Regions from separate parts of the Herbaspirillum sp. NPDC101397 genome, predicted to be linked through region 2. Evidence: predicted binding sites of a transcription regulator. Region 2 holds the regulator's gene; the other holds the start of a gene.
The links. The regulator LexA, encoded in region 2, represses DNA repair genes until DNA is damaged. The targets are predictions, from matches to a motif close to ACTGTATNNNNATACAGT.
Positions count from the first base shown of each region.

Region 1 (14,903 bases), on a different contig from region 2:
TACCAGCAGGAACAGGATGAAGCCGACCGTGTACCACGAGTAGTAGCGCGTCAGCCGCCAGAAAAAACTCTTGTCACTCTCCATGCGTGTGCTCGCCGGTTTGTTGTAGTTGTCGTTCCGCACGGCCCATCCGGATCGTATAGACCACCACGATCGCCAGATAGACCAGCATGATGCCCTGCGCCGCCATGTAGAACGACAGCGGCCAGCCGAACAGGTTGACGCGGTCCAGCTCGCGCGCAAAGAACACGGCACCGAAGGTGACCACGAACCACAGCCCCAGCAGTGTCATGGTCAGGCGACGCGTCTTGTCCCAGAAATTGGATGCAGTCTTGTTTTCCATATCAGCCGATGTCGTCCATGTAGGTCTGGCGCGGCGTCATGCGCAGCGTCACGCGGAACAGGCAGCCGGGTGCTTTGGGATCGGTGCTGCGCGGGTTGTTGGAGATGTCGACGGTCGCTTCGTGCTGCTGCGCGATCTCGCGCACAATGGCAAGTCCCAGGCCGCTGCCGGCGGTGTGGGTGCCAAGGATGCGGTAGAAGCGTTCGAATACGTGACCGCGTTCGGTCGGAGCGATGCCGGGACCGGTGTCTTCCACTTCCAGGAAGGCCTGCCCGCTGTCTTCGTCGGCACGCGCGCGCACCGTGACGCTGCCGAGCGCCGGGGTGTAGTGGAGGGCGTTGTCGAGCAGGTTGCTGAGCAGCTCGCGCAGCATGATGGAGTTGCCCGAGATCATGATGGGATGGCCGGGCTGCTCGAAGCCGAGATCGATGCGCTGCGTGAACGACATCGGCACCCAGTCCTGCACGACGTTGCGCGCCAGCTCCGACAATTCGATCGGTTCGAATGGTGCGGTCGCGGGCGTCTGGTTTTCGGCGCGGGCCAGCGACAGCAATTGATTGACCAGGCGCGTGGCCGATTCCGAGCTCTTGGCCAGTTGTTCCAGCGAGCGGTGGATGTCGGCCTGGTCGGTCTGGCGCAGGGCAAGTTCGGACTGCATGCGCATGCCGGCCAGCGGCGTTTTCATCTGATGCGCGGCGTCGGCGATGAAACGTTTTTGCAGCGCGATGGTTTGCGACAATCGCGCCAGCATGTCGTTGAGCGAGCGCACCAGCGGCGAGATTTCTTCCGGTACTTGGCCCGAGTCGATCGGGCTCAGATCATCGGGACGGCGCGCGCGGATGCGCTGCTGCAATTCCGACAGCGGCGACAGTCCGCGCGACAACGCGAACCACACCAGCGCCAGCGCCACCGGCAGGATCACGAACTGCGGCAGGATCACGCCCTTGATGATTTCATTGGCGAGCTGGGCGCGTTTCTCCAGTGTTTCGCCGACTTGCACCGTGGCCAGGCGCGGCTCCTTCGACGACGCGGCGCGTTGTTCAGAAGTGCGGCGCAGGTCGACTTGCGTGTAAGCGATGCGCACGTCGTTGCCGTGCAGGATGTCGTTGCGGAACTGCACAGAGCCGATGGTCTTGTCTTCGTCGACAGGCGGCTGCGGCATGTCGCGGTCGCCTTCGACGAATTCACCGCGCGGGCCGGTGATCTGGAAATAGATGTTGTCGATGTCGTCGGCGCGCAGCAGGTCGCGCGCCGAGACCGGCAGGCGCGCCACGGTCTTGCCGTTGACTTCCGAGACTTGCTGGGCCAGCACGGTGACGCTGTCTTCCAGCGCGCGGTCGAACGGCTGGTTGGCGATCGATTGTGCGATCAGGTAGGTGATGGCGATGCTCATCGGCCACAGCAGCAGCAGCGGCGCCAGCATCCAGTCGAGGATTTCGCCGAACAGCGAGCGCTGGATGCGCTCTTCCGGCTGCGTCTCGATAGTGGCGCGGCGCTTGCCCTTGGGAGGGACTGCGGCAACGACGGGTTGCGGATCAATGTGGCGGGCGTCAGGCATGGCTCAGGCCTGCGCTAGGTGAGTTGGAGGTTGGAGACGCGGTGTGCTCAGGCGTTGCTGGCAACGCCGGCGCTCGCGATGGACTCGGGCAGTTTTTCCAGGCAATAGCCGAGGCCGCGCACGGTGGCGATGCGGATGCCGCCGACTTCGATTTTCTTGCGCAAGCGGTGGACATAGACTTCGATCGCATTATTGCTGACTTCCTCGCCCCATTCGCATAGATGATCCACCAGCTGTTCCTTGGAGACCAGCCGGCCGGTACGCTGCAATAATACTTCGAGCAGTCCCAGTTCGCGTGCGGAAAGATCAAGCATTTGCTCGCCGATGTAGGCGATGCGGCCAACCTGGTCGTAGCTGAGCGAGCCGTGGCGGATGACGGTCGGGCCACCGCCGGCGCCGCGCCGGGTCAGGGCGCGTACGCGTGCTTCCAGTTCGGACAGGGCAAACGGCTTGGCCATGTAATCGTCGGCGCCCAGATCGAGGCCCTGCACGCGCTGCTCGACCGAGTCGGCGGCGGTGAGGATCAATACCGGCAAGCGCGAGTTGCGCGCGCGCAGGCGTCGTAGCACTTCCAGGCCGGACATCTTGGGCAGGCCGAGGTCGAGGATCAGCAAGTCGAAATCCTGGGTCGACAGCGCAGAGTCGGCTTCGATGCCGTTCTTGACGCAATCAGCGGCATAACCGGAATGGCGCAGCGAGCGCGTCAAACCGTCGGCCAGAACACTGTCATCTTCTGCAAGCAGGATACGCATGGTAGTGATCCGCGCAGGTGGCGGCCGTTGTCTCGAGTTATATTTAGGAGTATTGCTATATTTTTCTGCATATTCTACTAAATCGAGGCCTATTGCAATGCATAATCAGGCCTGCTCTTGCGCTGGCGCAAAGGCGCGCTATTTTTCTGTAAGCCCTTGATAAATCAGCTTAACGCCCGCATTTGAGCTTACTCTTGGTATAATTTTCGAGTTGATTGTCTTAAAACTGCGATGAAGCGTCTGTTTGCCATTTTGCTGATCTGTTTGCTGCCCGTGCAAGTCTTTGCAGGGATGCTCACGTACAAGACGGCCATCGACTCGGTGGCGCTTGAGCAGCAAGTGCAGCAACAGGAGCAATTGCGCCAGGCACTGGAACTTGCCGCCGCATCCGGTGGCGAGGTGAATGCCGATGATGCCGCTGCACAACAGCAGGCGCTGGCCGACTCCGCCGATGGCGACGACGATCTGTCGTATGCCGATACCGAAGATTTTTCCAGCCATGCCGGCGTGGGCGACGAAACCGTGCTCAATCCGGCCATGGCCTTTGTCTCAGACTCGGCCACGTTGGCGCCTGCTCTGCGCAGCGACGATGCGCGCCAACCGCCTTTCCTCCCTCTCGCCGGCCGTCCGCCGCGCGTTTAAGTCCCCCTTTGCCGTTCGCGGCAAACACCGGTTTTCGTCCCTCGTGCGGCGATAGCTGATTGCGCGCATCTTGCATTGTCTTGCGTTGCGACCCTGTCATCTGCTGCATCCGACTTGAACCGGTACACGCACCAACCAGTTTCTATTGTTTTACGGCCGATGCGACCGCCTTCGCATCACATTCCATCTCAGGAGATAGCATGAAAAAAGTATTTGTCGCGCTGATAGTGGCTGCGATGACCCTCGCCATCGGCGTCACCAGCGTTGAGGCCAAGCGCCTCGGCGGCGGTGGTTCGATCGGCAAGCAATCGTCGGGCGCCAGCCGCCAGGCGCAAAGCCCTATGCAGCAGAACCAGGCCGCAGCGGCCAAGCCGGCTGCGCCCGCCGCAGCCCCTGCAGCAGCGGCGCCGAAGCCTAGCCCATGGAAGGGCATCCTCGGCGGCGCCTTGCTGGGTCTCGGCCTGGGCGCGCTGTTGTCGCACTTCGGCCTTGGCGGCGCCATGGCAAGCATGATCAGCACCATTCTGATGGTCGCCCTGCTGGCTTTCGCCGCCATGTTCATCTACCGCATGTTCCGCCGCAAATCGGAAGCCAACAGCAACAGCAATGAGCGTCCGGCCTACGCCGCCAATCAGGGCGACTTCAGCAACCAGACGCCGGCCATCGGCTCGCAACTGGAAGCCGAGCAACCGAAGGCGCTGCAAGGCAACACCTTCGGCAGCGGTGCTGCTGCTGTCGGCGGCGCCGGTGCTGCGGCGTTTGAGCCATCGTCTTACGGCGTTCCCGCGGACTTCGATACGGTCGGTTTTGTGCGCAATGCCAAGACTTACTTCATCCGTCTGCAAGCCGCCTGGGACAAGGGCGACGCCAATGACATCCGCGAATTCACGACGCCTGAAATGTTCGGTGAACTGAAGATGCAATTGACCGAGCGCGGCGCCTCGGCCAATCACACCGACGTGGTGTCGCTGGATGCGGACATGCTGGGCGTCGAGACGGTCGGCAACGACTATCTGGCAAGCGTGAAATTCTTCGGCTTCATCAAGGAAGACCAGAACGCTTCGCCTACCCAGTTCAATGAAATCTGGAACCTGTCCAAGCCGGTCTCCGGCAACGGCGGCTGGGTATTGGCTGGTATTCAGCAACTGTCCTGATCGACGTTTGATCGGACTGGAAAGCCGCTCTTTGGAGCGGCTTTTTTTTTGATCGCGATGCTGGCGTCAGTACCGACGTCGTCAACTCCTACGCCTGCTTGCGCGCTTGTCCTATGTCGCCGTCTCAGCAGACGTCGCATGATGACCCTTTAGTCCAATGATGCAAAGGAGAACACCATGCAACGACAAGCTTCCGCCGTCTGGAACGGCAGCCTGAGGGATGGCAAGGGCGCGCTGACCACCGAAAGCAAGACACTGGACTCGACGCAGTATTCGTTTTCCACGCGCTTTGAAAACGGCGTCGGCACCAATCCCGAAGAACTGATCGCCGCCGCACATGCAGGTTGCTTTTCGATGGACTTGTCCAGCCGTCTCGGCAAGGCGGGACTCGGCGTGGAACGCATCGACACCAACGCCACACTGACGCTGGAAAAAGTGGAAGACGGCTTCTCCATCACCACCATCGTGCTGGATGTGAAGGCGAAATTGCAGAATCCGGATCAAGCCAAGTTCGACGAAGCGGTCGATGCTGCCAAGAAGGGCTGTCCGGTGTCGAAGGTACTGAAAGCCGACATCAGCGTGCGCACCAGCCTGGTTTAAGAGTGAAGCCCTATCGTCGAGACGACGAAAGAGAATCGGGTTGCCGCTCTTGCGTCGGCTCTTCTTTCTGAGGAAAGTCTTGACGGTTGACTGACTCGGCCGCTTTGGTCTTCGTAGCTGCTGCGCAATCGCAGGCCGCCGTCTCGGCGCCTGAATCTTTATTTGTACGGAAGGAATAACGCAAAGCCAGCGGTACGGCGATGATCGCCAGTGCCGCTGTCGTTGCGTCGAGCCAGTCCATGCTTATCCTGATTTATCCCGATCTGAACGGCCGGCTTACGCCGGCTTCCAGATCGACACGTCGGTGGCGTTGACCTTCTTCGGCAGCAAGCCTGCCGCGAAGAAGGCATCGGCGATGCGCTGCTGTTCACCCAGCGCATTCACCACCACCGCGCGCACGTCATAGCTGCGGCGGCTGTTTGCCAATTCAATGGTCGGCGCATCCAGGCCCCAGATCGGCGCCAGGAAAGCGGCCGCTTCCTTCGGATTCTGGCGTACCCACAATCCAGTCCTTTTCAATTCATCAAACACGATCGCCAGCACGTCCGGATGCGCTGCAGCGAACGGCGTCGAGGCCAGGTAATAGCGCTGGTAGTCAGCCACATTGCGGCCATCCGACAAGATGCGCACCTGCGTTTGTTTCTGCACGCCCGCGAGGAACGGATCCCAGGTCACCCAGGCGTCCACGCTGCCGCGTTCGAAGGCGGCGCGGCCGTCGGCCGGGGTGAGATAGGCGGCATCGATGTCGCTGAATTTCAGGCCGGCCTTTTCCAATGTTGCAATCAACAGGTAATGCACGCCGGCCGCCTTGGTCACGGCAATCTTCTTGCGCTTGAGATCGGCCACGGTCTTGATCGGCGAATCGGCGCGCACGACGATCGCTTGCGCCGATGGCGACGGCGCCTCCTGCGCCACGTAGGTCAGCTTTGCGCCGGCCGCCTGGGCGAACACCGGCACGGTATCGGCAACGTCGGCGCTGAGGTCGACACCGCCGACGTTAAGCGCTTCCAGCAGCGGCAGGCCGCTGGAGAATTCGTGCCAGCTGATCTTGACGTTGAGCGGTGCCAGCAGTTTTTCCAGCGTGCCGTTGGCCTTGAGCACGGTCAGCAGCGTCGAGGATTTCTGATAGCCGATGCGCGCCAGTACCGGCTTACCGGTCTGTGCGAAGGCGGGCAGGGCGAAGCTGCCGGCTGCAGCGGCGGAGGTCAGTGTGGCGATAGCGTGGAGCAGGCGGCGGCGTTGCAATTGAGTTGTCATGAGGAGAAAAGGTAAAGTCGAAAGATGGTCAGCCGGGTCAGTCTGGCCGAGAAGCCAGCACGTCGCGCCAGCGCAATTTGCGCGTCTCGATATGCTTGAGCAGGCTGTCGGAAAGTTTCCCCAGCGTGGCCAGGATGATGATGGCGGCCAGTACGATGTCGGGACGGCTGCTTTCGCGGCCGTCGGACAACAGGTAGCCGACGCCCTTGGTGGCGGCGATCAGCTCGGCCGCGACCAGGAACATCCAGGACAGGCTGAGTCCGGTGCGTAATCCCGTGAACAGGTTCGGCAAAGCCGCCGGCAGCAGGATGCGGCGAATCAGGTCGCGTGATGAAAGACCATGGATTTCGCCGACTTCGAGCAGTTTGCGATCGACATTGTGGATGCCGGCCACCAGATTGATATAGACCGGGAAGAACGCGCCGATGGCGATCAATACAATCTTGGGCGTCTCGTCGATGCCCAGCCACAGCAGCAGCAAGGGAATCCAGGCCAGGCTGGGGATTGCACGCAGCGCCTGAAAGGACGGCTCCAGCAGCGACTCGGCGCGTCTATGCATGCCGACCAAGACGCCGAAGGCGACCGCCAGCAGCGCGCCGATGGAGAAGCCTGCGGCTACGCGCGCCACGCTGACGGCGATGTGGGCGAACAGGTCGCGCTTGGCCAGTGCGTAGATGGTCTGCGCAATCTCACTCGGCGGCGGCAGCAGCCGTGACGGGATCAGGTCCAGCGCTGAGCCGATTTCCAGCGCGCCCAAAAAAAACACGGGCAGCAGGGCTCCCCATGGCCAGTTGATGGGCTTCTTCGGCGCGCGGGCGACCTCCGTGGCACGGTCTTGCGCATCGTGCAAAAAACCAGCTTGATGCGCTTCCAGCGACAGCAGCGAGTGCGACTCTTTCATGGCTTCATGCCTGGCGGATCAGGCCTTGCGAGTAAGCAGGATCGATCAGCGTGGTGATCGTTCTGGAGAGGTCGGTGCCGCCCTTGACCAGTTCTTCGTCGAGCAGGATGGGCGCAGCGGCGCGCAGCGCGTCGATATGTTCCTTGCCGATCTGCGGGTTGGAAAAATCATTGCGTTTGAGTTGCAGTTGCGCCACCGGCAGCGACAGCTTGGCTTCTTCGGCGATCAGCCTGGCGGTCTCGTCCGGGTTCTTGATGATCCACAGGCGCGCACGTTCGTAGGCGCGAATCACGCGCTTGACCTCGTCCGGATATCTGGCGGCGAAGCTGTCGCTGACGTTGAGGAAACCGTAGGTATTGAAATTGACGTTGCGATAGATCAGCTTCGAGCCGGCTTCCAGCTCGCTGGCCGCCAGATGCGGATCGAGTCCGGCCCAGGCGTCGACGCGCTTTTGTTCCAGCGCGACGCGACCGTCGGGATGTTGCAGGTGGAGGATTTCCACGTCGCTCTTGGAGAGACCGTTTTCATGCAGCGCACGCAGCAGGAACAGATAAGGATCGGTGCCCTTGGTGGCGGCGATTTTCTTGCCCTTGAGTTCCTTTACCGATTTGATGGTGGAGTCTTTCTGTACTGCCAGCGCGGTCCACTCGGGACGCGAAAATACATACACCGCCTTGGCCGGATTGCCGTTGGCGCGCGCAAGCAGGGCGGCCAGACCGGCTGTGCTGCCGAAGTCGACGCTGTCGCTGTTGAGGTATTCGAGCGCGCGATTGCTGCCCTGGCTCAGCACCCATTTCACCGAACCTCCGGAGGACTTCAGGTCTTCTTCCAGCCAGCCGAATTTCTTCAGCACCAGGCTGGGTGGTGAATACGTTGCATAGTCGAGGCGGATGGTCTTGGGCGCGTCGGCGGCGCGGCCGATCAGCGGCAGGCCCAATGCGGCAGAGCCGAAGGTTGCTGCCGTGGCAGTGCTCAACTGGAGGAAGTGGCGGCGTTGCATGATGTCCTTTTCTTGTTCGAGTCTGTCAGGCCGCCTCGTTGCAAACGAGGCCAGCCTGTCCCTGTCGGGATGACTCTACGGACGAAGTCCAGGGAAAAGAACGATTTTTTTCGCGCTTGCTTATGCGTTCAACGCATGCCGGGCGCGCAGAGAATCAGCACGATGTCAGGGTAAATGCAGTTCGAACTGGGCGCCGCCGTCGGGATGGTTGCTCAGCAATGCTTCGCCTTTCTTGTCGCCCTTTTGGTGGGCGGCGGCGATGGCCTTGCACAAATCCATGCCGAGACCGGTGGACGGTTTGATTTCGTGCGTGCCGATGCCGGGGCCGTCGTCGCGGATACTGAATACCACGCCGTTGCCATCCTTGCGGCAGGACAGTTCGATGTGCGAGCGGGCGAAGCGGGTGGCGTTCTGCAACGCGGCTTCGAGCGCCAGGCCGACCAGATTTTCATCGAAGAAGGCGACCAGCGGCATGCCTGCGCTATTGATCGCGACCTCGAGGCCAGATTGACTGATGGTCAGGTGGCGTAGCAGGCCTTCAAGGAAATCCTGCGGCGACAGCGCTTCGATCTGCGCCGTCAGTCCTTGCGAAGACGCTTTATACAGCGTCAGGAAGCCGATCAGCTTTTCCTGCAGCGTGAGGCAGGTCAGGTGCGCGTGGCCGGCGCGCTCGTCGGGCGACTCGGCGGCAAGCACGCGCAATTCACCCTCCAGTACGCCGAGCGAATTCTTGATGTCGTGAACAATAATGGCGGCCAGTTTTGCGTCCATGGATCAGCTCTTCTGCGCAGCTTTGGCAACCGCGTCTCGTAGGAATTTATGCATCTTGCTGACGCGGTCGTTGCCCGGGATCAGGCGGTCCAGCGTATTGAGGTAGCGGTTGACGCGCTTGACGTAATCCTGATTGATCCCGCGCTGGCTCATCCACAGCAGATGCAGCTGGGCGGCTGCCATCAGCACGCCGGTGTTTTCCGGCATGCTGTGCAGCGCTTCTTCCAGTTTGGCCAGCGATTCATCCGGCTTGGCGCTGCGCATCAAGGCGTTCGCTTCGGCAATGATGCCCATGCATTGCTTGACGGCGCCGTCGACCAGTTCGTCGGTCATGCTTTCCTTGCCGCAATCAGCCAGGACTTTGCGCGCCAGCGTCAGCAGCGTCTTGTTTTCGTGGTCGGACTTGACGGCCTGTGAAATCAGCTGCGCGCCTTCTTCGTCGCGACCGACCGAGAACGCAGCCTTGGCCAGCGCCAACGTCCCCATTTCAGATGGGGTACCTTCGGCGGCATTGCGTGCCGCTTCGAACGCCATTTCGGCGGAAATCATGTCGCCCAGCTGAACATACGCCTGCGCCGCCACTGCCGATTGCGTCGAGATGAACATCTTCGATTCAGCGTAGCGCTTGGGCGCATTGGCCAGCAGCGCCAGCGCCGCATCTCCGTCGCCGGTGTCGACGTGCACCTGTGCCAGCGTCAGCAGGTCGCTCGGCTGCGCGGTCAGCGAACCCTTGGTGTGCTTGAGCACCTTGTCGAACGCTTCCTTGGCCTGGTCCAGGTCGCCGACGCGGTAGGCGGCGTCGCCGACCAGGCGGCTGCGGCGCGCCGACGGGATGATTTCGGACGAACGCGCGAGGGCGTCCAGCGCCTGTTGCTGATTGCCTTGCGCCTCTTCAATCTGCGCCAGCAGGTCGTAGGCTTCAATGTATTGCGAATTCTGCGCCAGCACGGCTTGCACCAGCACCTTGGCGTCGTCGAATTGGCCGGCCACGATATTGCAGCGCGCCATGCCGACCTTGGCCCATACCAGGTCGTCGCGCATTTCCAGCGCCTGCGCGTAGACCGCGCGCGCTTCTTCGATGCGGCGCAGTTCGATCAGCAGGCTGCCCTTGGTCTTGAGGATGTCGACGATCCATTTGGGCGCGACCTTCAGCACGTTGTCGCATTCAACGATGGCGCCGGCCTGGTCCTTGCGCTTGAGCTTTTCATTGATCGGCAGCAGCGCGTTCTGCTTTTCCAGCAGGCGGTCGATCCGGTCGGCCAGCTTGGACGCCGTCAGCGGCTTGAGCATGTAGGCGTCAGGCTGGAATTCGGCGGCGCTGGCAACCAGGTTGTAACCGCTTTCGGCCGTGACCATGATGAACATGGTGGTGGGCGACAGCATATGCTGGGTGCGGAAGAATTCCAGCAACTGCTGACCGTTGGTTTCCTTGTTCAGGTTGTAGTCGCAGACGATGAGGTCGTACGTACTGCCGCCCTGGACGGCGCGAATCGCTTCGTCGGGCGTGCCGGCCTGGTCGACTTTGGTGATGCCGAGCTGGCCCAGATGCATGCGAATGTTTTGGCGCATGGCCGGCATGTCGTCGATGATGAGCGAGCGCAGGCTGGAAATGCGGCTGAATGGAACCAGGGTCATAGGGGGAAAGCAGGAAACTCGTAATATTACTAGCTAGAAATGTATATCAAATACGTCGAATATCCGCAATAAATCTGGGATATTCCTTGAAATCATCTGCATTATCGCTGAAAGACGCTACAGCCGTCGCTTCCGAAAAACGAGGAACAGACGTTGTGCATGCATGAACCGTACCGGCAGGGCCGTTATAATCGGAATCTCGGGAGCCGGGGAATCGGCGGCATACTAACAGACTATCGAATTTTTTTTCGATCGCAATCGTATTCCTTGCGCTGTCGCGCCATTTCGGCCCATTCCGCTATTCCGGATTGCAACAGCAGAAAAAGAACTTGCACAAACAACTGTTTTTTTATACAGTGCTGCTTAGTTGATCTCTGACTGATCCGAACGAACACTTTGTTGAAAGAACCCTATGGACGATAAAAAATCCGCGAACAACTCTGAGAAGGGCAAAGCGCTGGCCGCTGCCCTTGCACAGATCGAGAAGCAATTCGGCAAGGGCTCGGTCATGCGTATGGAAGACGGCGCAGTCCTCGAGGAAATCCAGGTCGTCTCGACCGGCTCCCTTGGCTTGGACATCGCGCTGGGCGTCGGCGGTCTGCCGCGCGGCCGCGTGATTGAAATCTACGGTCCGGAATCCTCCGGTAAGACCACGCTGACACTGCAAGCCATTGCTGAAATGCAAAAAATCGGCGGCACCTGCGCCTTTATCGACGCGGAACATGCACTGGACGTGACTTACGCGCAGAAACTGGGCGTCAATTTATCCGAACTGCTGATTTCGCAGCCCGATACCGGTGAACAAGCGTTGGAAATCACCGATGCGCTGGTGCGCTCCGGCGGCGTTGACCTGATCGTCATCGACTCGGTTGCTGCCCTGACGCCACGTGCCGAAATCGAAGGCGACATGGGTGACTCCCTGCCGGGCCTGCAAGCACGCCTGATGTCGCAAGCGCTGCGCAAGCTGACCGGCAGCATCAACCGCACCAGCACCACCGTGATCTTCATCAATCAGATCCGCATGAAGATCGGCGTCATGTTCGGCAACCCCGAAACAACCACCGGCGGCAACGCGCTGAAGTTTTACGCCTCCGTGCGCCTGGATATCCGCCGCACCGGCTCGATCAAGTCTGGTGACGAAGTCATCGGCAGCGAAACCAAGGTCAAAGTCGTCAAGAACAAGGTGGCGCCGCCATTCCGCGAAGCTCACTTCGACATTCTTTATGGCGAAGGCACATCGCGCGAAGGTGAAATTCTCGATCTGGGCTCAGACGCCAAGATCGTGGAAAAGTCCGGCGCCTGGTACAGCTATAACGGCGAACGTATCGGCCAGGGTAAGGACAATGCACGCAATTTCCTGAAAGAACGTCCGGAACTGGCGCGCGAAATCGAAAACAAGGTACGCGTTTCGTTGGGCGTTCCTGAATTGGCTGCAGGTGGTGCAGGTACTCCTGCTGCTGCAACACCGGCACCAACTGGCAAAGGTTCTGCAAAGAACGTCGCTGCCGAAGAATCCTGATGTCGTTGTACTTCGCTCGTGTCTTGTCGGTCGCAACGATCGCGACGGTGTGACCGATGCCCAGGCCGCAAATCAGCCTGAAGGCGCGAGCGCTCAAATATCTCTCTTCACGTGAGCATAGTCGTCTGGAACTTGCGCGTAAGCTAACTCCTTACGCGCAAGATGACGACGATATCGAAGCTCTGCTGAACTGGCTGCAAGAATCCAAATTCCTTTCTCAAGAGCGTTTCTCCGAATCCTTGGTGAATCGTCGCGTTGGCCGTTACGGCAACAACCGCATCCTTTCCGAATTGAAAAGCCACGGCATCACCGGCGAAGCGCTGGGGGAAGCCAAAATTGGGCTCACCCAGGGTGAAAACGAGCGGGCGCGCGAAGTTTTGCGGCGCAAATTCGACGAAGCGCCGACCGACGGCGTGGCGCGCGCCAAGTGCATGCGTTTTCTACAGCAGCGTGGTTTTTCGCATCGGGCGATTCAAGCGGCGGTCAAAACTGCGTGGAGCGACGGTGAGCATGACGATTTTGATTGACCGATCGGTCGATTAATCAAGGTTTCCCTTCGGTAGTTCGTCAATACCCCTGCTGTAGCGTGGACTTTTGTCCGTACGGCAATCCCGCAAAAATAGTCTCCATAAGCCCATCCTGCTGCCTAGGCGGGGCGAGCTGTGCTAAAATCTCCGGGTTTTTGCTGCGCCGCATTAGCGGCTGTCATGGCAATCTTTGCGATGACGACACGCAATGCGACAACGACTAATGTTGATCAAATGGCATTCTCTATGCCCAATGCACTGTCTGCACCTTCTACTAAGCAATCCGCCCGGCTGCATCAGCCACGCGTCTCCTCGTTCGGGGAAAACGCGCCAGCGCGGATTCTTGCCTCCATTCGCGCCGCGCGGTGTTGCCGCCAGCCGGATTTCAATCCAGTAAGTTTTATTTAATAGTGTCTTAAAGGGAAGCTCCCATGAAAATCCATGAGTATCAGGGCAAAGAAATCCTCCGCCAATTCGGCGTGACCGTTCCACGCGGCATTCCATGCCAATCCGTTGAAGATGCCGTCAAGGCAGCTGAAACGCTGGGCGGTCCGGTGTGGGTCGTCAAGGCGCAAATCCACGCGGGTGGCCGCGGCAAGGGCGGCGGCGTGAAAGTCGCCAAGTCCCTGGAACAAGTCAAGGAATACGCCGGCCAGATCCTCGGCATGCAATTGATCACGCACCAGACTGGCCCTGAAGGCCAAAAAGTGCGTCGCCTGCTGATCGAAGAAGGCGCGGACATCAAGAAGGAACTGTACGTTTCCATGGTCACCGACCGCGTCAGCCAACGTGTGGTCCTGATGGCTTCCAGCGAAGGCGGCATGGACATCGAAGAAGTTGCAGAAAGCCACCCTGAACTGATCCACCAGATCGCCATCGATCCGTCGACCGGCCTGACCGATGCCGACGCTGACAGCATCGCCACCAAGATCGGCGTTCCAGCCGCGTCCGTGGTCGACGCGCGCAAGCAATTGCAAGGTCTGTACAAGGCATACTGGGAAACCGATGCGTCGCTGGCCGAAATCAACCCGCTGATCCTGACCGGCGACGGCAAGGTCATCGCTCTGGACGCCAAGTTCAACTTCGACTCCAACGCGCTGTTCCGTCATCCTGAAATCGTCGCTTACCGCGATCTGGACGAAGAAGATCCAGCTGAAGTCGAAGCTTCCAAGTTCGACCTGGCCTACATTTCCCTCGACGGCAACATCGGCTGCCTGGTCAACGGCGCCGGTCTGGCCATGGCCACCATGGACACCATCAAGCTGTTCGGCGGCGAGCCAGCCAACTTCCTGGACGTCGGCGGCGGCGCAACTACAGAGAAGGTTACCGAAGCATTCAAGATCATGCTGAAGAACCCAGAACTGAAAGCCATCCTGGTCAACATCTTCGGCGGCATCATGCGCTGTGACGTGATCGCCGAAGGCGTGATCGCTGCGTCCAAGGCCGTTTCCCTGAAAGTGCCGCTGGTTGTGCGCATGAAGGGCACCAACGAAGAAATCGGCAAGAAGCTGCTGGCCGACTCCGGCCTGCCGATCATCTCGGCAGACAGCATGGAAGAAGCTGCGCAAAAAGTTGTTGCTGCAGCCAACGGTAAATAATAGGACAAGGAATAGCTATGTCGATTCTGATCAATAAAGACACCAAAGTCATCACCCAAGGTATCACCGGCAAAACCGGTCAATTCCACACCCGCATGTGCCGCGATTACGCGAACGGCAAGAACGCTTTCGTTGCAGGCGTGAACCCGAAGAAGGCCGGCGAAGATTTCGAAGGCATTCCAATTTTCGCGAATGTGTCCGAAGCCAAGAAGGCTACCGGCGCGACCGTTTCGGTGATCTACGTTCCACCTGCAGGCGCAGCAGCTGCGATCTGGGAAGCTGTCGAAGCCGACCTGGACCTGGCCATCTGTATCACTGAAGGCATTCCTGTGCGCGACATGCTGGAACTGAAAAACCGCATGGCCAAGGCCGGCAGCAAGACATTGCTGCTCGGTCCTAACTGCCCAGGCCTGATCACACCGGACGAAATCAAGATCGGCATCATGCCGGGTCACATCCACAAGAAGGGCCGCATCGGCGTGGTTTCCCGTTCGGGCACATTGACCTATGAAGCCGTCGGTCAACTGACCGCACTGGGTCTCGGTCAATCGTCCGCAGTCGGTATCGGCGGCGACCCGATCAACGGTCTGAAGCACATCGACATCATGAAGGCCTTCAATGACGATCCGGACACCGATGCCGTCAT
Region 1 covers NZ_JBIWNS010000003.1:192,333-207,235, forward strand. Annotated here, with positions in the region: gene ACIROW_RS08780 (sodium:solute symporter family protein) at 1-84, opposite strand, end outside; gene ACIROW_RS08785 (DUF4212 domain-containing protein) at 74-343, opposite strand; gene ACIROW_RS08790 (sensor histidine kinase N-terminal domain-containing protein) at 345-1,901, opposite strand; gene ACIROW_RS08795 (response regulator) at 1,949-2,653, opposite strand; gene ACIROW_RS08800 (hypothetical protein) at 2,885-3,295, shown strand; gene ACIROW_RS08805 (Tim44 domain-containing protein) at 3,496-4,449, shown strand; gene ACIROW_RS08810 (OsmC family protein) at 4,627-5,049, shown strand; gene ACIROW_RS08815 (hypothetical protein) at 5,060-5,290, opposite strand; gene ACIROW_RS08820 (aliphatic sulfonate ABC transporter substrate-binding protein) at 5,326-6,306, opposite strand; gene ACIROW_RS08825 (ABC transporter permease) at 6,344-7,207, opposite strand; gene ACIROW_RS08830 (aliphatic sulfonate ABC transporter substrate-binding protein) at 7,212-8,207, opposite strand; gene ACIROW_RS08835 (sensor histidine kinase) at 8,373-8,978, opposite strand; gene ACIROW_RS08840 (tetratricopeptide repeat protein) at 8,982-10,613, opposite strand; gene recA (recombinase RecA) at 11,026-12,132, shown strand; gene recX (recombination regulator RecX) at 12,189-12,659, shown strand; gene sucC (ADP-forming succinate--CoA ligase subunit beta) at 13,091-14,257, shown strand; gene sucD (succinate--CoA ligase subunit alpha) at 14,275-14,903, shown strand, end outside.
Region 1: the regulator LexA is predicted to act here: its motif matches at 10,954-10,971, upstream of recA (recombinase RecA).

Region 2 (14,903 bases):
GTAGGTATTGGCCAGTTTTCTCTCAGTGCTGGTGCTCTGTATCAGGGACGAGAGTTTTTGCAGGCCTGGTTCAGTGAGCTTGCGGATGTCGCGATCGTCTTCCAGGATTTTTTTCAGGATCTCGATCTTGCGGTCACGCCGGTCGTCGCTGAGCACGACCTGCAGTTCGTTGCGCTTGAGAAAGTCGACGACATGCGCGCAGTCGGCTTCGAGCTTGGTCAGCAATGCCCAGTCTTCCTTGCGTGCTGCGGCCAACATCTGGTCGGTCAGATCGGCAATCGACTCGTAAAGGGAAATGACTTCTGCACCGTCCATGGTGTTTTGCTTTCGGGTGACTGTGAGTGAAGAAAAACGTCGCTTGTCGAGATCAGGCGGCTGCCTGGGAGCTGTCAGCCGCGTTTGGGGTGATCTGTTCCCATGCATCACGCAGCCCGTCGAGCAAGTCATGCACTTCGTGCAGAGTTTCCTGCGAATTTTCGATATTTGCCGAAAGCAGGCGACGCCCCATGTACTCGTACAGCGCGTCGAGGTTCATGGCGATCTCGCCGCCGACGTTCTTGTTCAGGCTGGCGCGCAATCCGCTCTCGATGATCAGGATGGCCTTGGTGATCGATTCGCCCTTGTTTTTGATGTCGCCGGCCGACATGTATTTCTGGCCCATTGCAATCGCGACCAAGGCACCGTCGAACAGCATGGTGATCAGCTTGTGCGGACTTGCTGCAATAACACCGGTTTCAACACCGATATTCGCATAGGCATTTGCGCCTCGTTGCATGGTTCCGAACATTATCCTCTCCTGTGTTCGCTTAACGATCAGCTGCCGGTTTTAGGCAGATTGGCCAACTGCTGCGTCAGATAGCTTTGCGTAGCCGCCATGCTGGCCAGCGTCAAGTTCAGTGCATTGAACTGATTGGTGTATTGGTCCTGCATATTGGTCAAGCGGGTACTGATGACAGTCTGGCGATCCGTGTTGATCTTCAGGCTGGCCTGCAATCCCTTGGTCTTGGTATCAATAATACCGCCATCAGCGAGGAAGCCGTCGACCAATTTTTGCACGCTGGTCAAAATACCATTGGTTCCGGTAGTCGTACCGTCGGCATTGGTGGTCGCGGTCGACGTGAACAAATTGGCAATGCCCGCAAAATTCTTGGTTGTCGCAGTCGACAATTTGGTCGCATCCAGCGCCAGCGTGCCGTCTTTTTGGAAGCCGATGCCGATGTCGGTCAGCGAACTGATGCCGCTGCCCCCTGGGACGTTGCCAAGCAATGCACTGCGCAACTGGGTCAGGATGCTTTGTACCGAGCTCTCGCTAGCCAGTGGTGAGGAGGTGCCGGCCTGGCCGAGCGTGGTCGACGGCGTCTGTTGGGTGAGAGATGTGATGGACTTTGCAAGCGCGTTGTACGCGGAGACGAAGGTGGTCGCGGTGGACGTCACGCCAGTCGTGTCGTTGGAGATGGTCAACGAGAAATTATCCGCCGCCGTGGTGACTTTGGTCAGATTCAGCGTCACACCAGAAATCGCGTCCGTGACGGTGTTCGATGCGCTCGTGACGGCGGTTCCGTCAATGCTCAGTTTCGCATCCTGGGCAGCTTGCAGTTGCCCCATGGTGCTGCCGGACAGGTTGGAAAAGTCGCCGGTACCGGTCAGTGACACCGGGCTGGTCGCACCGGTGCCGGACGGCGTCAGGACCAGATGGTCTTGCGTACCGTCATTGGTAATGCTGGCAGTAACGCCCGCATTGGCGGTGTTGATCGCGTCGCGCACGTCCTGCAAAGTCTTGCCCGCACCGGACAAGGCGACATTAGTGGTCGTATTGCCGACTTTCAGCGTCAGCGCGCCTGTGCCAGCGTCATAAGTCTGGCCAGGGGTGACGCCCGGCGAGGAATACTTGCCGCTCGGGTCGAAGGCAAGCGCGGCATAGCTGCCGGTGCCGCTGACGCGAATCGAATTGGCGGAACCGCTGTCCTTGGCAGTGAGAACCAGATGGGCAGCTGTGCCATCGCTGACGATGGTGGCGCTCACGCCTGCATCGCTAGCATTGATGGCGTCGCGTACGCCGGCCAATGTATTGGTCGCCGGTTTGATGATGGCGGTCGAGCCGGTGCCCGTCTTGATTGCAAGAATGCCGGTGTCGAACGCATAACCCGCAGCAAAACCGGTAGATGTGATTTTTTGCGCTTGCGCCAATTGCGATACCGACACGGAATAGGTGCCTGAAGCTGCCGCAGTTGCATCGCGTGGTGCCTGGATTTGAGTCACGGTGCTCGGATTCGAGCTCGAGGGATCGTAAGCCAGGCCGGCAAGGCTATTGTTTGCCTGCACTTTGATGGTGTTGGCGGTACCTGCAGTGTTCGATTCCATGACCAGGTGATCGCCGGTGCCGTCAGTCACGATGCTGGCGGTGACGCCTGCCTTGGAGGCATTAATTGCATCACGAACGCCGGCCAGGGTGGCGTTTGCCTGCAGAGTGACGAAGGTCGGTGGATTGGTGCCGATCTTGATCGCTATCGAGTCGCCGGCAGTGAACTGTTGCGAGCTGGAGTAGCCCGCCGACTGGATCTTTTGCGCAAGGATCTTGGTGGAGTTGTCGGTATTTACGTCGGCCGTGAACGGATCAGTCGTCAGCGGTGTGCCTGTGCCGCTATTGGACACGCTGGATTTTTGCGCGGCGAAGCTTGCTGCAGTCAGCGCCTTCAAGGCGCTTTGATATGTGGAAACAGCGTTCTTCAGATTGCCGTAGGCGGAAATCAGGCTGTTGTAGCTACTGGCTTGCGAGGTGAGCGGATCAAGAACCTTTGCCTCGGCGCCCATCAGTTTGGAAACGAGGGTCGCTACGTCGAGGGGACCGGCCGAGGTCGAGATTGTCCCGGTAGAGGTGGCCATGCTATCTCCTGAATTCTATGCGTTGAACGCAAAACACGATGCTGAAATCAGACAAGAGTGATAAAGCTGGCTGGCTTCACATCAATTGAGTGTCAACTCTTGATGGGGTTCTGATGACATGCAACAGAAAAATGAAATCTGTTATGAACTATCGGGGCGAAATATACCATGCGCAAAATGTTGCGCTTGCGCATGAATATTAAAAATGCTCCAACAGTTCGTAGCAGACTTACGCCTTGTGATTGATCAACAAACCTTGCATCTTATCAATCGACTTTGCGATAGCAACGGCTTCTTCGGTAGGAATCTGGCGAATGACGACGTCAGTTGCCGTATCAACAACCTTCACAATCGTTTTGCCGGTTTCCTGATCACGCGAAAAATTGAGATCCGATGCGTTCTTGCTTGCAAAGTCATTCAATTTATCGACGGCATCGGCCACATCGCTTTCGGTGGAACGCTGCGCTTGCGGGGTTGCTGCAGGCGCAACTGTCGATACCACTGGATCTGGTTTGGTGTTGGACGGCTGCACCGGCACGTACGAACCGGAGTCACCTGCAGCTGTGATATTAAGCGGGGAAATCGACATGTTTTTACTCCTTCATCAAGGAATATGCGGAGAATATCTACATATTCTCCGCATATTATCCTACATGGCTCTTAAGACTACTTCAACAGAGACAGGACGCTTTGCGGTGCGGAGTTCGCCTGCGAGAGCATCGCCGTACCTGCTTGTTGCAGAATTTGCGCACGTGTGAGGTTTGCAGTTTCTGCCGCGTAGTCTGTATCCATGATACGGCTGCGCGAGGCGGTGATGTTTTCGCTCGAAATCTGCAAGTTGCTGATGACGGCGCTGAAGCGGTTTTGGACCGCACCGAACTCGGCGCGCTTGGACGAGATCAGGTTGATCGCGTTGTCCAGGTTCTTGATCGCTTTTTGTGCATCGCTTTGTGCCGATGGATCGGCGATTGCCTTGTCCAGCGACAGCTTGGCGCTGTCGATAGCGCTTTGCAGAGTCACAGCCGAAGCTGCCAGTGCTGTTGCTGTCAGTGTCGAACCTGTCGAGAACAAGCTGTCCAGAGCAGCCTTGGCCGAAGTGTAAGTCACTTGAGCAGCATCAACCGAAGTTGTCGTGCCCAGACCAATCAGACCCTTGGCGCTGGTACCGATGACGTTAGCCATGGTCTTGTCGTTGGACAAGTCGGACAGCGAAATGCTGATTTGGTCGTTCAGTTTGTTGTCGGTAACGTTGGCGCCGACTTGGAAAGTCAGTGTCAGGGAAGCCGAAACGTTGGCGCTGTCGGAACCTGTACCAGCGCTTGCACCGGAACCAATACCTGTGAACAGGTTTTGACCGTTGAAGTTTGTACCGTTCAGAACGCGGAAAGTTTCGTCCGACAGTTGCTTGTATTCGTCGTTCAGGGTCTTGCGATCCTGAGCGCTGTTCGAGCCGTTGGAAGCTTGAACCGCCAGTTCGCGCATACGTTGCAGGTTGTCGGTAACTGTGCTCAGTGCGCCTTCAGCGGTTTGAGCCAGGGAGATACCGTCGTTGGCGTTACGTTGCGCAACTGCCAGGCCTTTGACCTGAGCATTCATGCGGTCGGCAATTGCCAAGCCTGCAGCGTCGTCCTTTGCGCTGTTGACGCGCAGACCGGAAGACAAACGTTGAATCGAAGTGTTCAACGACGATTGCGACATGTTGAGGTTGCGTTGCGTGTTAAGCGACGCAATATTGGTATTAATGACTGATGCCATGTTAATTCTCCTAAGATTTGAGGCCGATAAATCCGAGTTTCAGTGCTTAACTTTGGTTTTTACCTAAAGCCTCAGGCGTTCAAACCGCTGTTGTTAGCTATATCGGACGGTATCGGAAAAAGTTTAATGTTTATCGCAAAAAAATTTTTCCAATGCTGTCCGACCTAAAACTGCGTGCTTCTATACGTCAAGCAAATCTTATTTCGACGCTATTTAAGAAAACTTTAGTAGGTATTCTTGAAAAGTTCCGTTTTGAGGCGTAGAAAGGTGGCGAGGGGGCTTTCAGCGGACTTTTTTGCAACTTGCCGCATAGGGTGAATGCGGCAAGTATTTGATTACGCTGTCCTTTTTTTCTTTTCTTGTGCCAGGATTGCGAGCTCCGAAGCTACTTTGCTGATAACCGCAGGCCAGTCGTTGCGAGTTGGCTGGCGGAACAAGCGCATGCTCGGATACCACGGCGAATCCTCCCGGTCGTTCAGCCAGCGCCAGTCGGGCGTATGGGCCAGCAACGTCCAGGTTGGCCGGCCGAGCGCGCCGGCCAGATGGACCACAGAAGTGTCGACGCTGATGATCAGGTCAAGATTGGCCATCACCGCGGCCGTATCGGCAAAGTCATTAAGGGCATCGCCTATATTGTACACAGGCAATTCTTTAGGGAGCTTGGCCAACTCAGATGTGACAAGTCCTTTCTGGATGGAAAAGAACTGGACACCGGACGTATTAAATAGAGGAGCGAAGGTCTCAAGTGGAATGGAACGTTTCCGGTCATTGCCATGCTCCGGATTACCGGCCCAGACGAAGCCGACGCGCAGGTCGCCGGTATTGTCTGCGAACATGTCCATTTTGTCTTTCCAGCGCTTGATGTCCTGCGGATCGGCAGATAAATAGAACGGATAGGAAGGGATGTCTTCGACGCGATCGGTACCGAGCGCGTGCGGCAGGCTCATCAGCACGTAAGCGTAGTCGCACTTGGGCAGAGGATCGTTCTCACGCACCAGTGTCACCTGATCGGACACGCTGCGGAACAGGCGGGCCAACGGATCCTTGACGTGCAGCGCCACACGGGCGCCTTGTTCCAGCAACTTGTGGACGTAGCGTACGAACTGAATGCTGTCGCCGAAGCCTTGTTCGTGCATCAGCAGAATGTATTTGCCCTGGAGCGAAGACTTGCCATCCCATTTCGGGATCAGTTCGAAAAGCTTGTGGATCAATTTATAGACGTGGCGACGCTCTTTGACTTCCAGTCTGCTCTCATGATTGGCCCAGCCATCCTTCAGGTCGCCTGCCAGAAGTTGTCCAAGTGCAAGATTGTGCTGGGCGGTCAAATAATTGGGTTTGAGCGCGAGTGCATCTTTGAAATATTGCAGTGAGGACACCGTCTCACCGTAATCGTACATCGTCGCGCCGATATTGTTGTGCGTCAACGGGTGTTTCGGATCGACTTCAAGTGCCTTATGGAACAGCGCCATGGCTTCTTCATAGCGATCTTGGTGGGAAAACAGGCTTGAGGCGAGTTTCGTATAACTGTTGGGATCTTTGGGGGCCAGTTCGATGATGCGCTGGTAATGCTCGTTGGCCTTGTCGTATTCCTTTAGTTTGATATAGGTGTCGGCGATCTTGGTCTGCGCGTAGATGTCGGTCGGATCCAGCAGCAAGGACGTCTTATGGCTTTCCAGTGCATCCTTGAGCATGTCCATTTCCTGGAGAGCGATGCCCAGATTGGTGTGTGCCGGCGCGAAATTTATTTGCAACTGCAGTGACTTGAACAGTACGTTGATCGCTTCCTTATATTGCTTTGCATCAATCAGTGCCTTGCCAAGGTGGGACAGCGGTCCGGGCGCCTCAGGATTGCGTCTGACGGCATCCTCGAAATAGGCGATCGAAGCATCCGGATCGTTCTTTTCATGCAGGGCGTTGGCGAGGCCGATACGCGCGTCTTTATTCTCGCTGTTGAGTTTGATGGCTTCCTCGTACAGCGCGATCGAATCGTCGATCCGGTCTTGCTTGAGGACGGAGGTGGCCAAGTTTGCAATATATTCCGAATTGGTCGGATCTGCCGCCACCGCTTTGCGCAAGGCGGCTTCTGCGCCGATGAAGTCGTTCTCATGCATGGCGACCAGGCCCCATGCATGGTTGGCATAGACCAGATTTGGCGCGCGTTTGAGCACTTGGGCACACAGCTCTTTTGCTGCGTCGACTTTGTGATCATCCAGCAAGTTTAAGCATTCTCTTACGGCCAGGAGATCCTTGATGTTGGGTTGAGCGCTCTTGTTGGCGGGCTTGTTGCTGCTACGCGTTGACATTGTGGTTCCTTACCGGATTGAGTAATGGTGCTGCTTTGCGAGCGGAAAAGCTATTTTTGCAATGCTTTGCCCGGTCGCAGTTAGCTATCGGTATCATATGATGCAATTCTGCTTTCGATCTGGCAAACAGACGTAAAAAAAGCCCGCGATTTAGCGGGCTTTAGTTTGGGTGGGGTCCGAGGCGAAATCAATTCCAGCTGCGCAGCAAGCCGACGGCCAAGCCTTCCAGGGCGAAGTTTTCCTCTTCGGATGAGACCTTGATCACCTTGAAGTCGGGATTTTCAGGCAGCAACTCGATCAGCGAGCCGGTCTTGCGATAGCGCTTGACCGTGACGTCATCGCCGATTCGCGCCACCACGATCTGGCCATTGCGCGCCTGATCGGCCTTTTTTACCGCGAGCAGATCGCCGTCCAGAATGCCGGCGTCGCGCATCGACATGCCGCGCACCTTCAGCAAGTAGTCCGGCTTGGCCGAAAACAGCGCCGGGTCGACGTTGTAATTGCTCTCAATATGTTCTTGCGCCAGGATCGGCGAGCCGGCAGCGACGCGGCCGACCAGCGGCAGCGACAGCTGCATGAGTGCAGGGTGGGGCAGCGCCATCTGGCGGCCAGGATTGGTAATCGATCCATCTCGCAGGCGGATTCCGCGCGAGGTGCCCGGAGAAATTTCGATGGCGCCTTTGCGCGCCAGCGCCTGCAGATGCTCTTCGGCGGCATTGGCGGAGCGGAAGCCCAGCTCATTGGCGATTTCTGCTCGTGTAGGCGGGAAGCCGGTGTTTTCGATGGCGTCTTTGATCAGATTCAGAATCTGTTCCTGGCGAGCGGTCAGTTTGAGCATGTCGGCTTTCGGGGAAGTTATGCTGGTTGCATAAACAGTCTGTATTTTTATACAGTTATAAAGCAGTGTCAATCTGCAATATTGAAATCATGTCATCGACCGTTTTCCGATCTGTGGGCGCTGTTCCACGGCAAATGCCTGAAAGTATTGAGGTTTTGGGCGTTCTGGTATATGATTGCGGGCTTTCCTCTTCCCACACTCGTCTTGACGCCGAGGTGGGCGATTTGTTAATCAGTCCATAAAGGAGTCTACATGCGTCATTATGAAATCGTATTTATCGTCCATCCGGACCAAAGCGAGCAAGTTCCAGCGATGATCGAGCGTTACAAAGGCATCGTTACTGCACGCGGCGGCAAGATTCACCGTGTCGAAGATTGGGGCCGCCGTCAATTGGCGTACCAAATCCAAAAACTGGCAAAAGCACACTATGTTTGCCTGAATATCGAAGTTGACGGCGAAACTCTGGCCGAAATCGAAACCGGCTTCAAGTTCAACGATGCAGTGTTGCGTCACCTGACAGTCAAGATGAAGAAGGCCGAAACCGGTCCTTCGCCAATCCTGAAGGCTGTCCAGAAGGAAGACGCAGTAAAGAGCAATCGCGCAGAAGCACCAGCGGCTTAATTGCTGACATTGCGATAGAAAAGCATCAGGGAGCGTGAATCACTTTCAGTTTGTTGCCACCATCGCCGAGCGTGACGTCATACGTTACACCCCGGCAGGCATCCCGGTAGTGACTGCGAAGTTGCAGCACCAATCGGAGCAGACGGAAGCGGGCATCAAGAGGTTGGTCGAGTTTGAAATCACTGCATTCGCTGCAGGCGAAATTTCAGGTCGGCTTAACCGGGCCGGTCTCGGCGAGATGCTCAAGTTCAGCGGTTTCATGGCGCGCAGGAATCGCAACAGCAAAAGCATCGTGTTTCACATCGTTGATTTTGAATCTGTAGTTTAGAACCACTCAATTTTAGATATCAGGAGCCGCAAAATGGCATTCGGTAAAAAGTTCGATAAAAGCAAGTTGAAGCAAAAACGCCAACAGCAAAACCCGCTGTTCAAGCGTAAAAAATTCTGCCGTTTCACAGCCGCAGGTGTTGAGCAAGTCGATTACAAAGACGTCGACACTCTGAAGGATTTCGTGCAAGAAAACGGCAAGATCATGCCAGCACGTCTGACCGGCACCAAGGCACACTATCAGCGTCAAGTTGACACAGCGATCAAGCGCGCACGCTACCTCGCGTTGCTGCCATACACAGATCTGCACAACGCGTAATTGACGACGAGATATAGGAGAAAAACATGCAAGTCATTCTGTTGGAAAAAGTCGTTAATCTCGGTGGTCTGGGCGAAGTCGTCCGCGTCAAGGACGGTTACGCACGTAACTTCCTGATCCCGCAACGCATGGCGCGCCGCGCCACAACAGCCGCTATCGCTGAATTCGAAGCGAAGCGCGCCGAGTTGGAAAAAGCCGCCGCTGAAAAGCTGGCAGCAGCACAAGCCCAAGGCGAAAAACTGGCCGGCTTGACAGTCAAGATCACCCAGAAGTCCGGCGTTGACGGTCGTCTGTTCGGTTCCGTGACCAACTTTGACATCGCTGACGCGCTGACAAAGCAAGGTTTCCCGGTCGAAAAGGCGCAAGTTCGTCTGCCACAAGGTCCTCTGAAGATCGTTGGCGATCACGCTGTGTCGGTTGCTCTGCACACCGACGTCGTGGTTGACGTGACTGTTGCTGTTGCGGGCGACCACGCGTAATTCATTACGCCAAGTCGTTCCATCTGTTTTGATAAAGAAGCCGGGTTCGCCTGGCTTTTTTATTTTTCCGGTCCCGTACATCATGCCGGGACCGGTGCAAGTCTGACCGTAGTTTGTAAAACCGCCGGCTAATCTGCCTCCGCACCTGTAGCGACTACTCTTAGCAGGTATAATGCGCGCCATGAACGCATCTCCCGATCCGCAACTAGAATCCCTGCGCGTCCCGCCGCACTCCATCGAAGCCGAACAATCCGTCCTTGGCGGTTTGATGCTTGATAATGCTGCGTGGGATCGTATTGCCGACTTCGTCAGCGCAGAAGATTTTTATCGCTACGATCATCGCATCATCTTCCAGCACATCGTTAAGCTGATCAACGAAAGCAAGCCGGCCGACGTGATCACCGTCTACGAGGCAATGTCCACCAGCGGCAAGGCCGAAGAAGTGGGCGGCCTGAGCTATCTCAACGCGCTGGCGCAAAACACGCCTTCTGCGGCGAATATCCGTCGCTACGCCGAAATCGTGCGCGACCGCGGCATCCTGCGCAAGCTGATCACGGTGTCGGATGAGATTTCAGGCGACGCTTTCCACCCCCAAGGCAAGAACGTCAAGCAGATGCTCGACGAGGCCGAATCCAAGATTTTCGCGATCGCGGAAGAGGGCTCGCGCGGCTCGCAAGGCTTCCTGTCGATTCAGCCGCTGCTGACCCAGGTGGTCGAGCGCATCGACGAACTGTACAACCGCGACAGCACCAGCGACATCACCGGCGTGCCGACCGGCTTCATCGATCTCGACAAGATGACTTCCGGCTTGCAGCCGGGCGATCTGATCATCGTGGCCGGCCGTCCTTCGATGGGTAAAACTGCGTTTTCCATCAACATCGGTGAAAACGTTGCCATCGACAGCGGCCTGCCGGTTGCCGTGTTCTCGATGGAAATGGGCGGCGCCCAGCTGGCCATGCGTATGCTGGGCTCGGTCGGCCGTCTCGACCAGCATCGCCTGCGCACCGGCCGCCTGATCGACGAAGACTGGCCGCGCCTGACGCACGCGATTCAGAAGATGAACGACGCGCAGTTCTACATCGATGAAACACCGGCCTTGAGTCCAATCGAATTGCGCGCGCGCTCGCGTCGCCTGGCGCGCCAATGCGGCAAGCTCGGTCTGATTATCATCGACTACTTGCAACTGATGTCAGGCAACGGCGGCGGCAACAGCGGCGAAAACCGCGCCTCTGAAATTTCCGAAATTTCGCGGAGCCTGAAGGGCCTCGCCAAGGAACTCAATTGCCCGGTGATCGCCTTGTCGCAGCTGAACCGCGCGCTGGAGCAACGTCCCAACAAGCGTCCCGTGATGTCCGACTTGCGCGAATCCGGCGCCATCGAGCAGGATGCCGACGTGATTTTGTTCATTTACCGTGACGAAGTTTACAATCCCGATTCACCGGACAAAGGCACCGCCGAAATCATCATCGGCAAGCAGCGTAACGGTCCGATCGGCAGTATCCGCCTTGCGTTCCTGGGGCAATTTACCAAGTACGACAACTATGTCGGCAGTCTGGCGTCGCCTTACGGCGGCGACTGACGCGGCGAAGTTCATCGCTCAGCCCCGGGCTGCGCGGACAATGCAGGCCGCCTCCCTGGCGGCTCATGTTGTGTAAGTGAAGCATTAATTATTCATAAGAGAGTGGAACATGTTTGGACGCCTGATGCCCACCGAGGGCAAGTTTTTTGATCTGTTCAACCAGCACGCAGAGCTGGGTGTGAAATGCGCCAAGGAAATGGTCGCATTGATGACCAATTTCGACGACCTGGAAATTCGCGTGCATGCGATCGAGACCCTGGAAAAGCAGGCGGACAAAGTCACTCACAACACCATCGAGCTGTTGCACAAGACCTTTATCACACCACTGGACCGTGATGACATCCATCAACTGATCACCCGCATGGACGACATCCTCGACCTGCTGGAAGATGGCGCGCAAACCATTTCGCTGTATGACATCAAGGCCATCACGCCGGAAGCCAAGCGCCTCGCCGAACTGTGCCTGGCCTGTGCCGAGAAGGTGAAAGCAGCCGTCGGCCTGCTGCACAACATGGATAACTCGCGCCAGATCCTCGCCATCTGCGAAGAGATCGACCGCTTCGAATCGGATGCCGACCATGTCATGCGCGCCGCCATGTCCAAACTGTTCCGCGATGAGCCTGATGTGCGCAACCTGATCAAGCTAAAAGCCATCTACGAAATCCTGGAAACCGTTACCGATCGTTGCGAAGACGTCGCCAACATCATTGAAGGCATCATCGTCGAAAATGCCTGACCTTCGCCATTGACTGCGCCGGCGCTCGACACTGGCGCCGTCACGGTGCGATGTTGCCGCTGCTTCTCAAGATAACGGTTTATCCATGCATACAGTTCAAATTAGTTTTCACATTCTTGCCTTGCTGATTGTCCTGGCGCTGCTGTTCGATTTCATGAACGGTTTCCACGACGCTGCAAATGCCATTGCGACGGTGGTGTCCACCGGCGTGTTGCGTCCGCAAACGGCGGTGGCGATGGCGGCGTTCTTCAATCTGGCCGCGGTGTTTGTTTTTCATCAACTGCACGTTGCCGCTTCGGTGGGCAAGGGCACGATTGATCCCGCCGTGGTGGACCACGTGGTGGTGTTCGGCGCCTTGATCGGTGCGATTTTCTGGAATCTCGTGACCTGGTACTACGGCATCCCGTCGTCGTCGTCGCATGCCCTGATCGGCGGCCTGGTAGGCGCTGCGGTCGCCAAGGCCGGCACCGGTTCGCTGGTGGCTTCAGGCCTGATCAAGATCGTCATCTTCATCGTGCTGTCGCCGCTGCTGGGCTTCATCCTGGGATCCATCATGATGTTGCTTGTGTCGTGGATCTTCGTGCGCTCGACGCCGCGCAAGGTTGACGGATGGTTCCGCCGCGCCCAGTTGGTGTCGGCATCGATGTACAGTCTCGGCCATGGCGGCAATGATGCGCAGAAGACCATCGGTATCATCTGGATGCTGTTGATTGCATCGGGCAATTCCGGAGCCGACAATCCGCCGATGTGGGTGATCATCAGCTGCTATTGCGCCATCAGCCTGGGCACACTGTTTGGCGGCTGGCGCATCGTCAAGACCATGGGCCAGAAGATCACCAAGCTCAAGCCGGTAGGCGGCTTCTGCGCCGAAACAGGTGGTGCGATCACGCTGTTCATCGCCACCGCAATGGGTGTGCCGGTCTCGACCACGCACACCATCACCGGCGCGATCGTCGGTGTCGGCGCATCGCACAAGATGTCGGCGGTGCGCTGGGGCGTTGCGGGCAATATCGTATGGGCCTGGATCTTCACGATTCCGGCATCGGCGTTCGTCGCGGCGATCGCCTGGTGGATCGGCATGCACATCCTGTAAGCGGACGTCTCTGCGGACAATAAAAAAGCCACCTCGCGGTGGCTTTTTTATTTGCTGCATGCTTCTGCTCCGATGCTGCCTTACAGGACATCGCTGGCGTGATCCGCCAGACGCGAACGCTCGCCGCGCGCCAGCGTGACGTGGCCGCTGTGCGACCAGCCCTTGAAGCGGTCAACGACGTAGGTCAGGCCGCTGGAACCTTCGGTCAGGTAAGGCGTGTCGATCTGCGCGATGTTGCCGAGGCAGACGATCTTGGTGCCCGGACCTGCACGGGTGACCAGGGTCTTCATCTGTTTCGGCGTCAGGTTCTGCGCTTCGTCGATGATCAGGAATTTGTTGACGAAGGTGCGACCGCGCATGAAGTTCAGCGACTTGATCTTGATGCGCGAGCGGATCAGGTCTTGCGTTGCCGCACGGCCCCATTCGCCGGCGTCGCCGTCGGACTTGTTCAACACTTCCAGGTTATCGTCGAAGGCGCCCATCCACGGCCCCATCTTCTCTTCTTCAGTACCGGGCAGGAAACCAATATCTTCGCCCACCGGCACGGTGACGCGGGTGACGATGATTTCGTTGTAGTTCTTGGTTTCCAGTACTTGCGCCAGACCGGCCGCCAGGGCGAGCAGGGTCTTGCCGGTACCGGCCTGACCGAGCAGCGTGACGAAGTCGCACTCCGGATTCATCAGCAGGTTCAGCGCGAAGTTTTGCTCACGGTTGCGCGCCGTGATGCCCCACACGCTGTTCTTGGTGTGACCGTAGTCGCGCAGCGTCTGCAGGACCGCAGTCTTGCCGTTGATTTGCGTGACCTGGCCGTAGAAGGCCGGTTCGCCGTTCTTCGGTTCGATAAAGACGAACTGGTTCATCAGCATGGAGGGCACGTGCGGACCGGTCACACGGTAATAGGTGTAGCTGGTGCCGTGCTTGTTTTCCTGCCACGACTCCATGCCCTTGCCGTGCTTGTTCCAGAAGTCGTCCGGCAGTTGCTGGATACCCGAATACAGCAGGTCGGTATCTTCCAGCACATGGTCGTTGAAGTAATCTTCCGCCGGCAAACCGATGGCGCGCGCCTTGATGCGCATGTTGATGTCTTTCGACACCAGCACGACCGGACGGTCCGGGTATTGCTGGTCAAGCGCACGCACCACGCCGAGAATCTGATTGTCGGCCTTGCCTTCCGGCAGGCCATCGGGCAGCTTGGCGTTCTGCAGCTTGGTCTGGAAGAACAGGCGGCCCTTGGCGTCCTTGTTGCCCAGCTTGGACAGCGGGATGCCGAGGTCGATGGCGTCTTCAGCGATGTCGCTGACCAGCGCATCAAGCGAGCGTGAAATCTGGCGTGCGTTGCGGGCGACTTCCGACATGCCCTTCTTGTGGTTGTCGAGTTCTTCCAGCGTGATCATCGGCAGATAGATATCGTGTTCCTCGAAGCGGAACAGCGAGGTCGGATCATGCATGAGCACATTGGTGTCGAGCACGAACAGTTTCGACACGCCGAGCTTGTCGGCGATGCGACTGGTGGTCGACTTGGCGCGCGATTCCAGCACTTTGGGTGTGGCCACACGCGGTTTCTCGGCCGGGCTCTTGCCGGTGATCTTGGCTTGCGGCTGCAGTGGCTGCTGCGCCTTGGCGACCGGAGCAGCAATGGAGGCAACCGGGGCAATCGGTGCAGCAGGTTCTACCAATGCGATATGGGGTTTGACGGTTTTACCGCGTTCGGCCTTCGGATAATCTTTGGGCGCCAATAAGGCAGCTGGTTTACTCGGCAGTTTGGGCAGGGGCATCAGAACCTCGGTAGTGAAGGGAAGAAAAATGCCGCTTTGTCAGAGCGTACAGGTCTTGCTGGAGGTGCAACAACGAACGACTGCCGCTAATAAAACCCTTCTTGGTACAGGCATGCGTCGCCGACGGACGCAGGAAAAGAGGAAGGAGGGCTTGATTAGTGGAAGAGGGGAAGGCGGCGGACAAGGCAATGCTGC
Region 2 covers NZ_JBIWNS010000009.1:219,269-234,171, forward strand. Annotated here, with positions in the region: gene ACIROW_RS21490 (flagellar protein FliT) at 1-315, opposite strand, end outside; gene fliS (flagellar export chaperone FliS) at 368-787, opposite strand; gene fliD (flagellar filament capping protein FliD) at 814-2,883, opposite strand; gene ACIROW_RS21505 (flagellar protein FlaG) at 3,113-3,472, opposite strand; gene ACIROW_RS21510 (flagellin) at 3,550-4,638, opposite strand; gene ACIROW_RS21515 (tetratricopeptide repeat protein) at 4,974-6,941, opposite strand; gene lexA (transcriptional repressor LexA) at 7,129-7,779, opposite strand; gene rpsF (30S ribosomal protein S6) at 8,032-8,400, shown strand; gene priB (primosomal replication protein N) at 8,435-8,728, shown strand; gene rpsR (30S ribosomal protein S18) at 8,762-9,046, shown strand; gene rplI (50S ribosomal protein L9) at 9,073-9,525, shown strand; gene ACIROW_RS21545 (replicative DNA helicase) at 9,698-11,104, shown strand; gene ACIROW_RS21550 (DUF47 domain-containing protein) at 11,214-11,840, shown strand; gene ACIROW_RS21555 (inorganic phosphate transporter) at 11,926-12,933, shown strand; gene ACIROW_RS21560 (PhoH family protein) at 13,014-14,708, opposite strand.